Regions from separate parts of the Glutamicibacter sp. BW78 genome, predicted to be linked through region 1. Evidence: predicted binding sites of a transcription regulator. Region 1 holds the regulator's gene; the other holds the start of a gene.
What was found. Region 1 encodes LexA, which represses DNA repair genes until DNA is damaged. Its sites were predicted from a motif close to TCGAACANNTGTTCGA; they were not measured.
Positions count from the first base shown of each region.

Region 2: CIK75_RS03565 (DUF6504 family protein) is a predicted target of LexA. The motif match lies at 1,502-1,517, and genes of this name have one in related genera.

Region 1 is NZ_NRGU01000008.1:204,219-209,406, forward strand. Features, by position in the region: gene hflX (GTPase HflX) at 1-562, shown strand, start outside; gene CIK75_RS01795 (ATP-dependent DNA helicase) at 555-2,573, shown strand; gene lexA (transcriptional repressor LexA) at 2,632-3,357, opposite strand; gene CIK75_RS01805 (LysM peptidoglycan-binding domain-containing protein) at 3,621-4,019, shown strand; gene CIK75_RS01810 (histidinol-phosphate transaminase) at 4,088-5,188, shown strand, end outside.
Region 2 is NZ_NRGU01000023.1:35,301-40,488, forward strand. Features, by position in the region: gene dnaE (DNA polymerase III subunit alpha) at 1-1,091, opposite strand, end outside; gene CIK75_RS03565 (DUF6504 family protein) at 1,088-1,399, opposite strand; gene CIK75_RS03570 (polyketide cyclase) at 1,577-1,975, shown strand; gene CIK75_RS03575 (GNAT family N-acetyltransferase) at 2,068-2,643, opposite strand; gene CIK75_RS03580 (VOC family protein) at 2,714-3,121, opposite strand; gene CIK75_RS03585 (helix-turn-helix transcriptional regulator) at 3,132-3,572, opposite strand; gene CIK75_RS03590 (SOS response-associated peptidase) at 3,582-4,346, opposite strand; gene CIK75_RS03595 (glutaredoxin domain-containing protein) at 4,382-4,651, shown strand; gene CIK75_RS03600 (S-(hydroxymethyl)mycothiol dehydrogenase) at 4,755-5,188, shown strand, end outside.

The sequences.
Region 1 (5,188 bases):
TCCAACGGTTCGGCGGACGGAAACCGAGGATGGGCTGGGATATACCATTGCCGACACCGTGGGTTTTGTCAGGTCATTGCCCACCCAACTGGTGGAAGCCTTCCGCTCGACGCTTGAAGAAATAGCCGACGCCGACCTGATCTTGCACGTGGTCGATGCTTCGCACCCGGATCCCGAAGGGCAGATCCATGCGGTCCGTGAAGTCTTGACCGAGGTCGACGCCCAGAACATCGCCGAGATCATCGTGTTGAATAAGGCCGACATTGCCGACCCGTTCGTTGTCGAGCGTATTCGCCAACGCGAACCGAACCATGTGGTGGTCTCCGCTCGCACCGGCGGCGGGATCCCTGAGTTGCTCGAAGCGATCAGCCAGGCAATTCCCCGCCCTGATGTGGCCCTGGAATTGTTGATTCCCTATGACCGCGGCGATCTGGTTCACCGGCTCCATGGCACCGACGCGGAGATCCTGGAAATCGAGCATCTTGATGAAGGCACTCGCCTGTCCGTGAAGGTACGCGGGGCACTCGCCGCTGAATTGGAGCAGTTCGTCGCACATGGCTGAAGTACAAGAGGTGGTCTCCCTCCTGGACCAGGCCGTTGAACGCATGGGCGGACAAAGCCGGCCCGGACAGCACGAGATGACCAAACAAGTGCTCGAGGCCTTCGAGAGCGGAAAGCATCTTCTGGTGCAGGCCGGCACCGGGACCGGCAAATCACTGGCCTATCTGGTCCCCGCGATTGCCCACGCTCTCGAATCGGATAAGCCAGTCGTTGTCTCCACAGCCACTCTTGCACTGCAGGCCCAGATCGTCGGCCGGGACGTTCCCCGCCTCCTGGAGAACCTCAACGACGAGTTACCTCGCCAGCTGGATGTAGCGCTGGCCAAGGGGCGGTCCAATTATGTCTGCAAGTACAAGCTCGGCGGCGGATACCCCGATGAAGATGAAGGGGCACTCTTCGCGCTCGGTGACGATGGGGCCGCCCGGCCGCTGACGGCTGGCGCAGGGCCCACCTCGGCACTGGGCCAAGAGGTCGTGCGCGTACGTCAATGGGCCGAGGAAACCGATTCGGGTGACCGCGATGATCTGGTCCCGGGGGTCAGCGATCGGGCGTGGAGACAGGTCTCCGTGAGCGCCATGGACTGTCTCGGTGCTCAACGATGCCCCATGGCCGAGGAATGCTTCAGTGAATTGGCCCGGAAGAAGGCCGGCGACGCCGACATCGTGATTACCAACCACGCCCTGCTGGCGGTCTCGGCCTTTGAAGGACTGGCGGTGTTGCCGGAGTTCGACACGGTGATCATCGATGAGGCGCATGAACTCCAAGACCGGGTGACCAATTCAGTGACGCGCCCCATCTCTGCTGCGCTGGTTGCTGCGGCAGCTACTGCGACCCGACGCAATTGCAAAGGTGTCGCCGTCGAAGCGCTTAATCAGGCCGGCAAGGCGCTAGCGGACTCCTTGGAAGGTGTCCCGACCGGTCTGCTACCCAAGGGTCTGAACGAGGAGCAGGGTGCTGCCATTGCCGCTGTGCGTGAGGCGGTCCGCACAGCGTTGTCTGATTCAAAACCCGGAAACGGCGAAACTGCTGATGGTGGGCGCCAGATGGCCCGGTCCCAATTGCTGTATCTCCAGGAACAGTGCGAACGCCTTGATGGTCCCGCCGATGAACGGGAAGTCGTGTGGATCTCCCGACAAGGAAACTTCACCCCGGGCGCCGGCTACAGTGCTCCCGATGAGTCGGCACCAGCGACCATCAATGTCGCCCCGCTATCGGTGGCCGGCAAATTGCGTGAGGGCCTCTTCGATGGCCGTACGGTTGTGCTGACCTCAGCCACCCTGGCCATAGGTGCCGCTTTTGAACCGGTGGCCGGTTCGCTTGGACTTCTGGGCGAGGGCGCTCCTGCCTGGACAGGTATCGACGTCGGTAGCCCCTTTGATTACTCCCGACAGGGGATGCTCTACGTCGCACGGCATCTGCCCAAGCCGTCGCGAAATGTATCCACCGAGGCGATGGATGAGCTCGCAGATCTGATTGGGGCATCCGGTGGGGGAGTGCTCGCCCTGTTTTCCTCGCGTCGGGCCGCCGAGGAGGCTGCCGAAGCCTTGCGACCGCGGGTCACTCCGGAAATTTTGTGCCAAGGCGAATCGAGCATGTCCACCCTGGTCAAACAATTTGCCGATGAACGCGACACCTGCCTCTTTGGCACCATGACCCTCTGGCAGGGAGTCGACGTCCCCGGTCAGTCATGCCGCCTGGTGGTTATTGACCGGATCCCCTTCCCCCGTCCGGATGACCCGCTGTCCACGGCGCGCAGTCGGGACGTGGCCCGCCATGGCGGGAACGGTTTCATGGCCGTCTCCGCCTCCCATGCAGCGGTGCGTCTGGCCCAAGGGGCGGGCCGACTCATCCGATCGACGGACGATCGTGGCGTCGTGGCCGTATTAGATTCACGGTTGGCCACTGAACGCTACGGTAGCTACCTGCGGGCATCGCTGCCCCCCATGTGGTCAACCACGGATAAGGACGTCGTGCTGGGTTCATTGCGCCGTCTGGCGGCCAGCGAGCACTAGATAGAGATGAAGGAGGGCCCCGTCCACGGACGGAGCCCTCCTTGGTCTCTACAGCGGTCTAGATCGAGCGCATCACCGAAACGACCTTGCCCATGACGGTGGCATGATCGCCCAAGATCGGCTCGTACTGGCGATTCTGTGGCAGCAGCCAGGTGTGGCCGTCACGCTGCCTGAAAGTCTTCACCGTGGCCTCGTCGTCCAATAAAGCCGCGACGACATCGCCGTTCTCTGCATGTTGTTGGCGGCGGACGACGACCCAGTCCCCATCACAGATCGCTGCTTCAACCATTGAATCGCCGCTGACCTTGAGCATGAACAGCTCGCCGTGCCCAACCAGCTGGCGGGGCAGGGACATCACGTCTTCCACTGCCTGGTCCGCCAGAATTGGTCCGCCCGCCGCGATGCGCCCCACCAGAGGCACACGGGCCACCTCTGAGGAGTCGTCCGACTCCACCACTGAAAGTGTCGGGCGGGGCTGCACCGGCTCTTCGGGGGCGAGGGACAGCTGTGGGTTCGCTGCCGTCTCCGGGTGCCCGGAACGCAGGATTTCCATGGCCCGCGGGCGGCGCGGGTCCCGCCGAATGTAGCCGAGCTTCTCCAACTGAGCGAGCTGGTGGGTGACGCTAGACAAACTCGCCAGACCGACGGTGTCGCCGATTTCGCGCATGGACGGCGGGTACCCCTTATCGGCCACGGCATCCTGGATGGTTTCCAAGATCCTCTTCTGTCGGATAGTCAACCCCTTCGGTGCCTTCTTCGGCGCCGGATTCTCAGCTGAGCTCATGATCCATCCCGTCCTGGTAAATCGCCGGCGTACCGGGGCTGTGCGCAATGTGTCGGATGCAACTGGTGGACTCTCATCCATCCAGCCGATGGCTTCTACTCTAGGGCAGTCGTCGACGTCATTCAAAGATTTATTCGAACGTGTCTCGACAATCTTCGTACATAGATGCTAAAAATGAGACAGAAGTTCGAATATGAGTTCGAAGACGGGAGTTGAATCCCGCAACCAGGACCCGCTTCGGCGGACAACAGGAAGGTAAGACCATGGCGCAGATCGCACTCGCGACCCCGGTGTTCCTCAATGACGATTCCGTTCAGACCATTTCCTCCCACCCCGCCAAAGCTCGCAGTGGCCGCCTGACGCTGACTCGTCGGGGCCGGTTCATCCTCATCGGCTTGCCGGTCATGCTGGTGGCCACCACACTCCTGGTGCTTGCCGGTATCTTCACCGCTCCGGTGATGGCCTCTGACGCCTCCGACACGACCTCTGTTGAGGCGCAGACGGTCTCGGTCATGGAAGGGGATACCGTCTGGGCCCTGGCCGCGGAATTCGCTCCGCAGCGCGACCGCCGAGACGTTGTGGCGGAAATCACCGAAATGAATGACCTGAAGGGATCGGTCCTCGTCCCCGGCCAACAGATCTTCGTTCCCGCCGGCAGCTAAGCCTCCTTTATGACCCCGGGCCCCGGCCCCGATTCCCGCCACGGACGGACGGGCAATAGAATGGGGCCGTGAGTGATCAGCTGGAACGACTGGCCAAATTGCCCCTGCGTGAGAACCTGCGGGGCATCGAACCCTACGGCGCACCCCAACTGGATGTTCCCATCCTGTTGAATGTCAACGAGAACACCCATCCGCTGCCCGCAGCCGTGAGCCGGGCCATCTCCGAAGACGTGAGCGCAGCCGCAACGGACCTGAACCGCTACCCTGACCGCGAGTTCACCGAACTGCGTGAACGCCTTGCCGGATATTTGGGGCACGGGCTGGGAGCCGAAAGTATTTGGGCGGCCAATGGCTCCAACGAAGTTCTGCAGCAGATCCTCCAGGCCTTCGGGGGGCCGGGGCGGACCGTGATGAGCTTCCCTCCGACATATTCGATGTACCCGCTGCTGGCCAGCGGTACCGATACCACCTACCTTGCCGGAGCGCGGGGCGAGGACTTCGGACTCAGCGCCCAGTCAGCAGCGGATCAGGTCGCAGCGGCCGCCCCGAATCTGGTGATCCTTTGTTCACCGAATAATCCGACAGGCACCGCCCTCGGGTTGGACGTCGTTGAAGCCGTCTACGAGGCGGGGCGGACCAGCCAGGCGATCGTCATTGTTGATGAGGCCTACGCCGAATTCGCGCTCAGCGGGACCCGGTCGGCGCTGACGCTGCTTCCCGGCCGTGAACGACTGATCGTCACCAGGACCATGAGCAAGGCCTTCGCGCTGGCTGGAGCACGGCTTGGCTACCTCGCCGCAGCTCCGGAAATTGCCGACGCCCTGCGCTTGGTGCGTCTTCCGTACCACCTCTCGGCCGTCACTCAGGCCACCGCCAATGCTGCTTTGAAGCAGGTTGATGCCTTGCTGGCCACGGTCGAGGACATCAAGGGCCAACGCGACAGGATCGTCAGCGAACTGACCCGGTTGGGTTTGAAACCTGCGGTGAGTGACTCCAACTTCGTGTTCTTCGGTGGTCTCGAACATTCCAGTGCGACCTGGCAGGGCCTACTCGACGCCGGCGTGCTGGTCCGCGATGTGGGCATCGCCGGCCACCTGCGGGTCACGGCGGGAACGGAAGCCGAGACGACCGCTTTCCTCCACGCGTTGGAAGCCCTCGTGTCCTCCGCC
Region 2 (5,188 bases), on a different contig from region 1:
AGGCGATCGCGCAGCGCACGGGAACCGGCGTCCTGAGGGATCAGGCGGGTAATGCCTGCTTCGCAGCGTGCCGCCAGTTCCGCATCGGGGTGACCGCTGATACCAATCACGCTGGCTTCGGGGACCACGGGGATTCCCCAGCCGGCGTCGTCCACCGGGTCCATCCGTGCCCAGTCGGCCATGGCCGAGGTGTTGCCCAGCAGTTCCCCAGCGGCTCTCCCCTCCCCCGCGTCCCGCGCAATTTCCCGGGCCAAGGCGTTCATCCGTCCGGGGCTTTTGAGCCATCCCTGCCCGTTTGGTTGCAGATCGCCAAGAGTTTCCAACGAGCTCAAGGCACGGGCAGAATCCAGCACGTCGGCAGTAGCCGCACCATCGGGGTCTGCATAGCGCACGGCGTTGGTAAGTACTGCCGGAACATGAAGGGCCTGGGCGACGCGGAGCATCCGGATGGAATGCGCTGTGCTGAGCCGCTCCCCCGGGGTGTTCAGGTGGGTGACCAGCTCGAGGTGCACCACATCTCTACCCACCGCCTGCAGCCATCCGGCCAGCGCGGTCCTGGCGCGTGGGAGTTCACGGCGCAGGGCCGCCTGACCGACATCGGAATCTGGTCCCAGCAGCACTTTCAGTACCGTACCGGCCTCCGGGTCGGTGGCACACGACGCTAACTGCGCACGAGTCACCCCCACGGGTTTGCCTCCGGTAGCACCCCGGTGCGCCGCAGTCCCCTCATGGGCTAGGGAGACCAGCCGGCACAGAGCCCGGTAGCCGGCCCCGTCGCAATGTCCTTTAGCCAGTACGATGACACGCCCTTGGAGCTGTAGTCCCGGGCGCCCCCGGGCAGCATGCGCCGGAGGATGCCGGGCGTTATCAGCGCCGGGACCCAGCACCGCTAGGTTCACCCCGAGGATCGGATCCAGTCCGGTCTCCCGGCACGCCTTGAGGTGTTTGACGGCGCCGTAAAGGCCATCGCGTTCGGTGCTGGCCAGGGCATCAGCCCCCTCGGCAGCGGCCTTCAGGGCGAGGTCTTGGGGCCAGGAAACCCCGTAATGTGCGCTGAACGCGGAGGCCACGTTCAAATGCGTGAAACTCATGCACTCTCCAGCAAGGCATCGTGGATCCGGATGAGTCGCCAGCGCCCGCTCTCCACATCGCGGGAGACCTCGAAGGTGAGCAGCGGCCCCTTGCCGGCGAGCCTGACCTGTAGTTGCCATATCTCATGGTCGACAAGTCCCGGACCGCGGCCGCGTTCTGCGCGGATCTCCTCGGCCCACCAGCGGCGGCGCTCAAACCAGCGCACGGGATCGGCGGCAACACGGTATTCCCGTCCCTGCCACCGCATCCGCAAAGGTAAGCCTGCGGTGCTGCATTCCACGTCGACTGACTGGGTGAAAAGCCCCATCTGATACCTCCAATTCGCCCCGGACGACGGCATAGGTCTCGGGGCCCTAAATCATGGAAGGGGCCGCAAAACTGCCTGTGCGCGACGATCATCCCATTCTATTCGAATCTTTGTTCTAAGCAAGATCAGACTAGAAAGTATGTACGACACTTTGGGTTTCTGGATAGGATCTGGACCATGACATGGCCGGTGCGACACCTCACCCAGACCATTGACGCTGGAATCGACCGGGTCATCGCCGTTGCCGCTGACCCTCTGCAGCTCCCTCATTGGGCCGAGGGTCTGAGCTCCGGCATTCGCAACGAAGAGGGACGATGGATTACCGATTCCCCGATGGGCGCAGTCGAGGTGAGGTTCGTCGGCCCGATCAAGTCGGGCGTCCTCGATCATGACGTGGTCCTGCCGGACGGGACCGTCGTGCGCAATCCCCTCCGTGTACTGAGCAACGATCAGGGCAGCGAGGTCGTGTTCACCCTCTTCAAGAAAACGGGAATGAGTAACGCCGAGTTCGAACAGGATGCCAACGATGCTCGGGAGGATCTCGCCCGGTTGAAGGCGCTGGTCGAGGGCGGCTGACATGACACGCTGACGGCGGAGAGCACGCCCTTCTCCTTCATCAGCGGACCAGGGTTGCCTTCTTCTTCCTCCCGCGGGTAGCGGAGGTCCTGTTAGGATGCTCCGTCGCCGGGCAGGAGGGAGAACAGCACCATGTCATGGCGTTCACCGAAGCGTGCGGCCTTGGATCGCTGGATACCTTCGCGGGTGAAACCGGCCTTGAGTGCCACCTGCTGGGAACCATGGTTTTCCGACGCGGCTTCGAGGCTGACCCGTTGGGCTCCCAGATCTTCTATCGCCCACCGGCTCACGGCCTTGGTTGCCGCCGTAGCCACTCCACGGCCACGAGCCCATGGCGCCACCCAATATCCCACTTCCACCGTGGCGTTCGTCTGGTCGACATCAACCAGCCCGCAGGAAGCCAGGACAGCGTCCGTGCTTTCATCCACCACGGCGAAGGAAGCTCCGGCCTGCTCGCGCCAGGTTGCTGCGGAAAAATCGGCAAATGAGACCGCGTGATCCTGCGTGTATGGATACGGCACGGTCGTCCACCGGATGATTTCCGGGTCTTGGCAGGCCTGGTAGATCGAGTCCGCATCCTCGGGGCTCCAGGGGCGTAAGACGATCCCCGCCCCACCGTTCGTGGAACTTTTCAAGATCGGGTGCGTCGTGCTCCACGTCAAAGTCATGATGAACACCCTAGGGGATGCCCTGCCCGGGTCACGAGACGTCACTCGCAGGAGGCAGGAGCACCGCCGCTCAGTCAGTTGCTTGGTTAATGCGCACCATGTTCCCTGAGGGGTCACGGAAGGCACAGTCGCGTGGTCCCCACGGTTGATCGATTGGCTCCTGGAGCACTTCGGCACCCGTGGCACGGACTTTTTCGAAGAGGGCGTCGACGTCGTCCGTGGTGAACACGGTCATGGGCAGCACACCTTTGGCCAGGAGTTCTTGGAGGACATCCCCGTCCTGCTCTGATCGACCTGCATGTGGATTAGAGAGCACGATTTCCGCCCCTGGCTGGGAGACGGTACCCAGGGTGACCCACCGGTGCCCGCCACCGGCGACGTCGTTGACCACCTCGAGCCCGAGTCCGTCGCGATAAAAGGCGATGGCCTCGTCGACATCGTTCACGGTGATGTGGCAGTACTTCAAGGAAATGTTCATGTATCCAACGCTAGTCCTGGATAACTGGGGGTGCTTCTCGGATCCTGCTCGGTTTCAAGGAGGTAGGTCGGGAGGTTAACCGCGCCAAACAGCCCGGCATGGCCTGCAGTGCCGCATGGTCCAAGGCCCGGTACTGCGTCAGGGAAACACCGGCGATCCGGGTGAAGCTCGAACTGAACGACCCCAGTGACGTGCAGCCCACGGCCAGGCAGGCATCGGTGACCCCGACCCCACCCCGCAGCAAGGTCATCGCTCGTTCGATGCGTCGGGTCATCAGGTAGGCATACGGCGATTCACCATAGGCGGCCTTGAACCTTCGGGAGAAATGGGCCGGGGACATCAGTGCCGTGCCGGCCATGGTGGGCACATCGAGAGGATCAGCGAAGTCGCGGTCCATTAGATCCCTGGCGCGACGCAACCGCATCAGCTCCTGCAGTTCGTGCGCTTCCATGCCCTCAGATTACTCCGCGAAAAGGTCCTGAACCGGCTCGATGAGCTCGGGACCGTTGTTCCGCACGTTGCCCACGGCGGAGCCCACTTCCCGGAGAGACCAGCCTCCGGCAACCTCATAGGCTTCGGATCTGACTTGCTCGACCAGTGGGGCAGCTTCCCGGTCGCCGGGGTTCAACCATTCGGACATCGTCTCCCGATCCAAGGGGATGGGCAACCGATCGTGCAGTCCATGCAGTTCGTCGAGCACCGTGGATTCGCCCGTCTCGTCGGGTGAGGCCATCGTGAGGATGCTGCAGCTGAGCAGCCAGCGTTCGGCGTCGTCCTCTGCCTTGGACGCGTCCTTCCACCATTCGTAGATGCCGGCGAAGAAGATCAGCGAGCCGTCCTGCGGATGAACGAAGTACGGGCGTTTGGAAGCGGTCTTGCCGGTCCCTGACTTCTTCCATTCGTAGTAGCCCTCGGCGGGGACGGCGCACCGGCGGGCCTTGATGGCAGAACGAAAGGTGGGTTTCTCCAGAACGGTTTCACTGCGGGCGTTGAAAGCCCTCACCCCCACGGAAGGGTCCTTGGCCCAGATAGGTACCAAACCCCATGTGGCCACGTGCACCTGACGGACGACTTCGTCGTCGACCAACCGCTCCAACACAATCGGAACATCGCTGGTCGGGGCGACGTTCCACGATTTACGCAGTTCCAGCGCATCGTCGGCTTCCGCCTCGGCTTCGGCTACCAGGTCACCAATGGCCCGGGCCATTACGTATCTCCCACACATGGAATAAGGATCTCATAGTGCCGGTTGTGCTGGACATGACTGATTTGAAGACTGAGGACTACATCCCCGAAGCCGGGACCGTCACCATGTTCACGACCTCCTGGTGCGGATACTGCAGAAACCTAAAGAAGGCCATGGACGCCGATGGCATCTCCTACCGGGAGGTCAACATCGAGGACGTCGCGGGAACCGCCGAGATCGTCGAGGAGTTCAACGGCGGTAACCAAACGGTCCCCACCTTGATCTTCTCCGATGGTTCGGCCGTCACGAATCCCCGTATTGAGCAGGTTCGCGAGCGTCTCTAGGCGCTCTATGACAGGATGAAAGGTGCCCGCGGTTTTTTCCGTGTGGGCACCTTTTTTCTGAACTGAATGGGCCGTGCAGGGCATGGCCGAGAGGATGGAAACCATGGCACAAAAGGTCAAGGCTGTCGTCGTGAAGGCCAAGGACGCACCGGTGGAAATCGAGACGATCGTCGTTCCGGATCCCGGTCCCGGCGAAGCGGTCGTGGACATCCTCACTTGCGGGGTCTGTCACACCGACCTGCACTATAAGCTCGGCGGAATTGGCGATGACTACCCCTATCTGCTGGGGCATGAGGCCACCGGCGTGGTCAGCCAGCTCGGTGAAGGCGTAACCAATGTCCAGGTCGGCGACCGCGTCGTCCTGAACTGGCGTGCCGTGTGCGGGGAATGCCGCGCTTGCGCCAAGGGCCAGCCGCAGTATTGCTTCGATACTGCCAATGCGGCTCAGCCGATGACCCTCGAAGACGGTACCGAGCTTTCCCCCGCGCTGGGCATTGGTGCCTTCGCCGAGAAAACTTTGGTCGCCGCGGGCCAGTG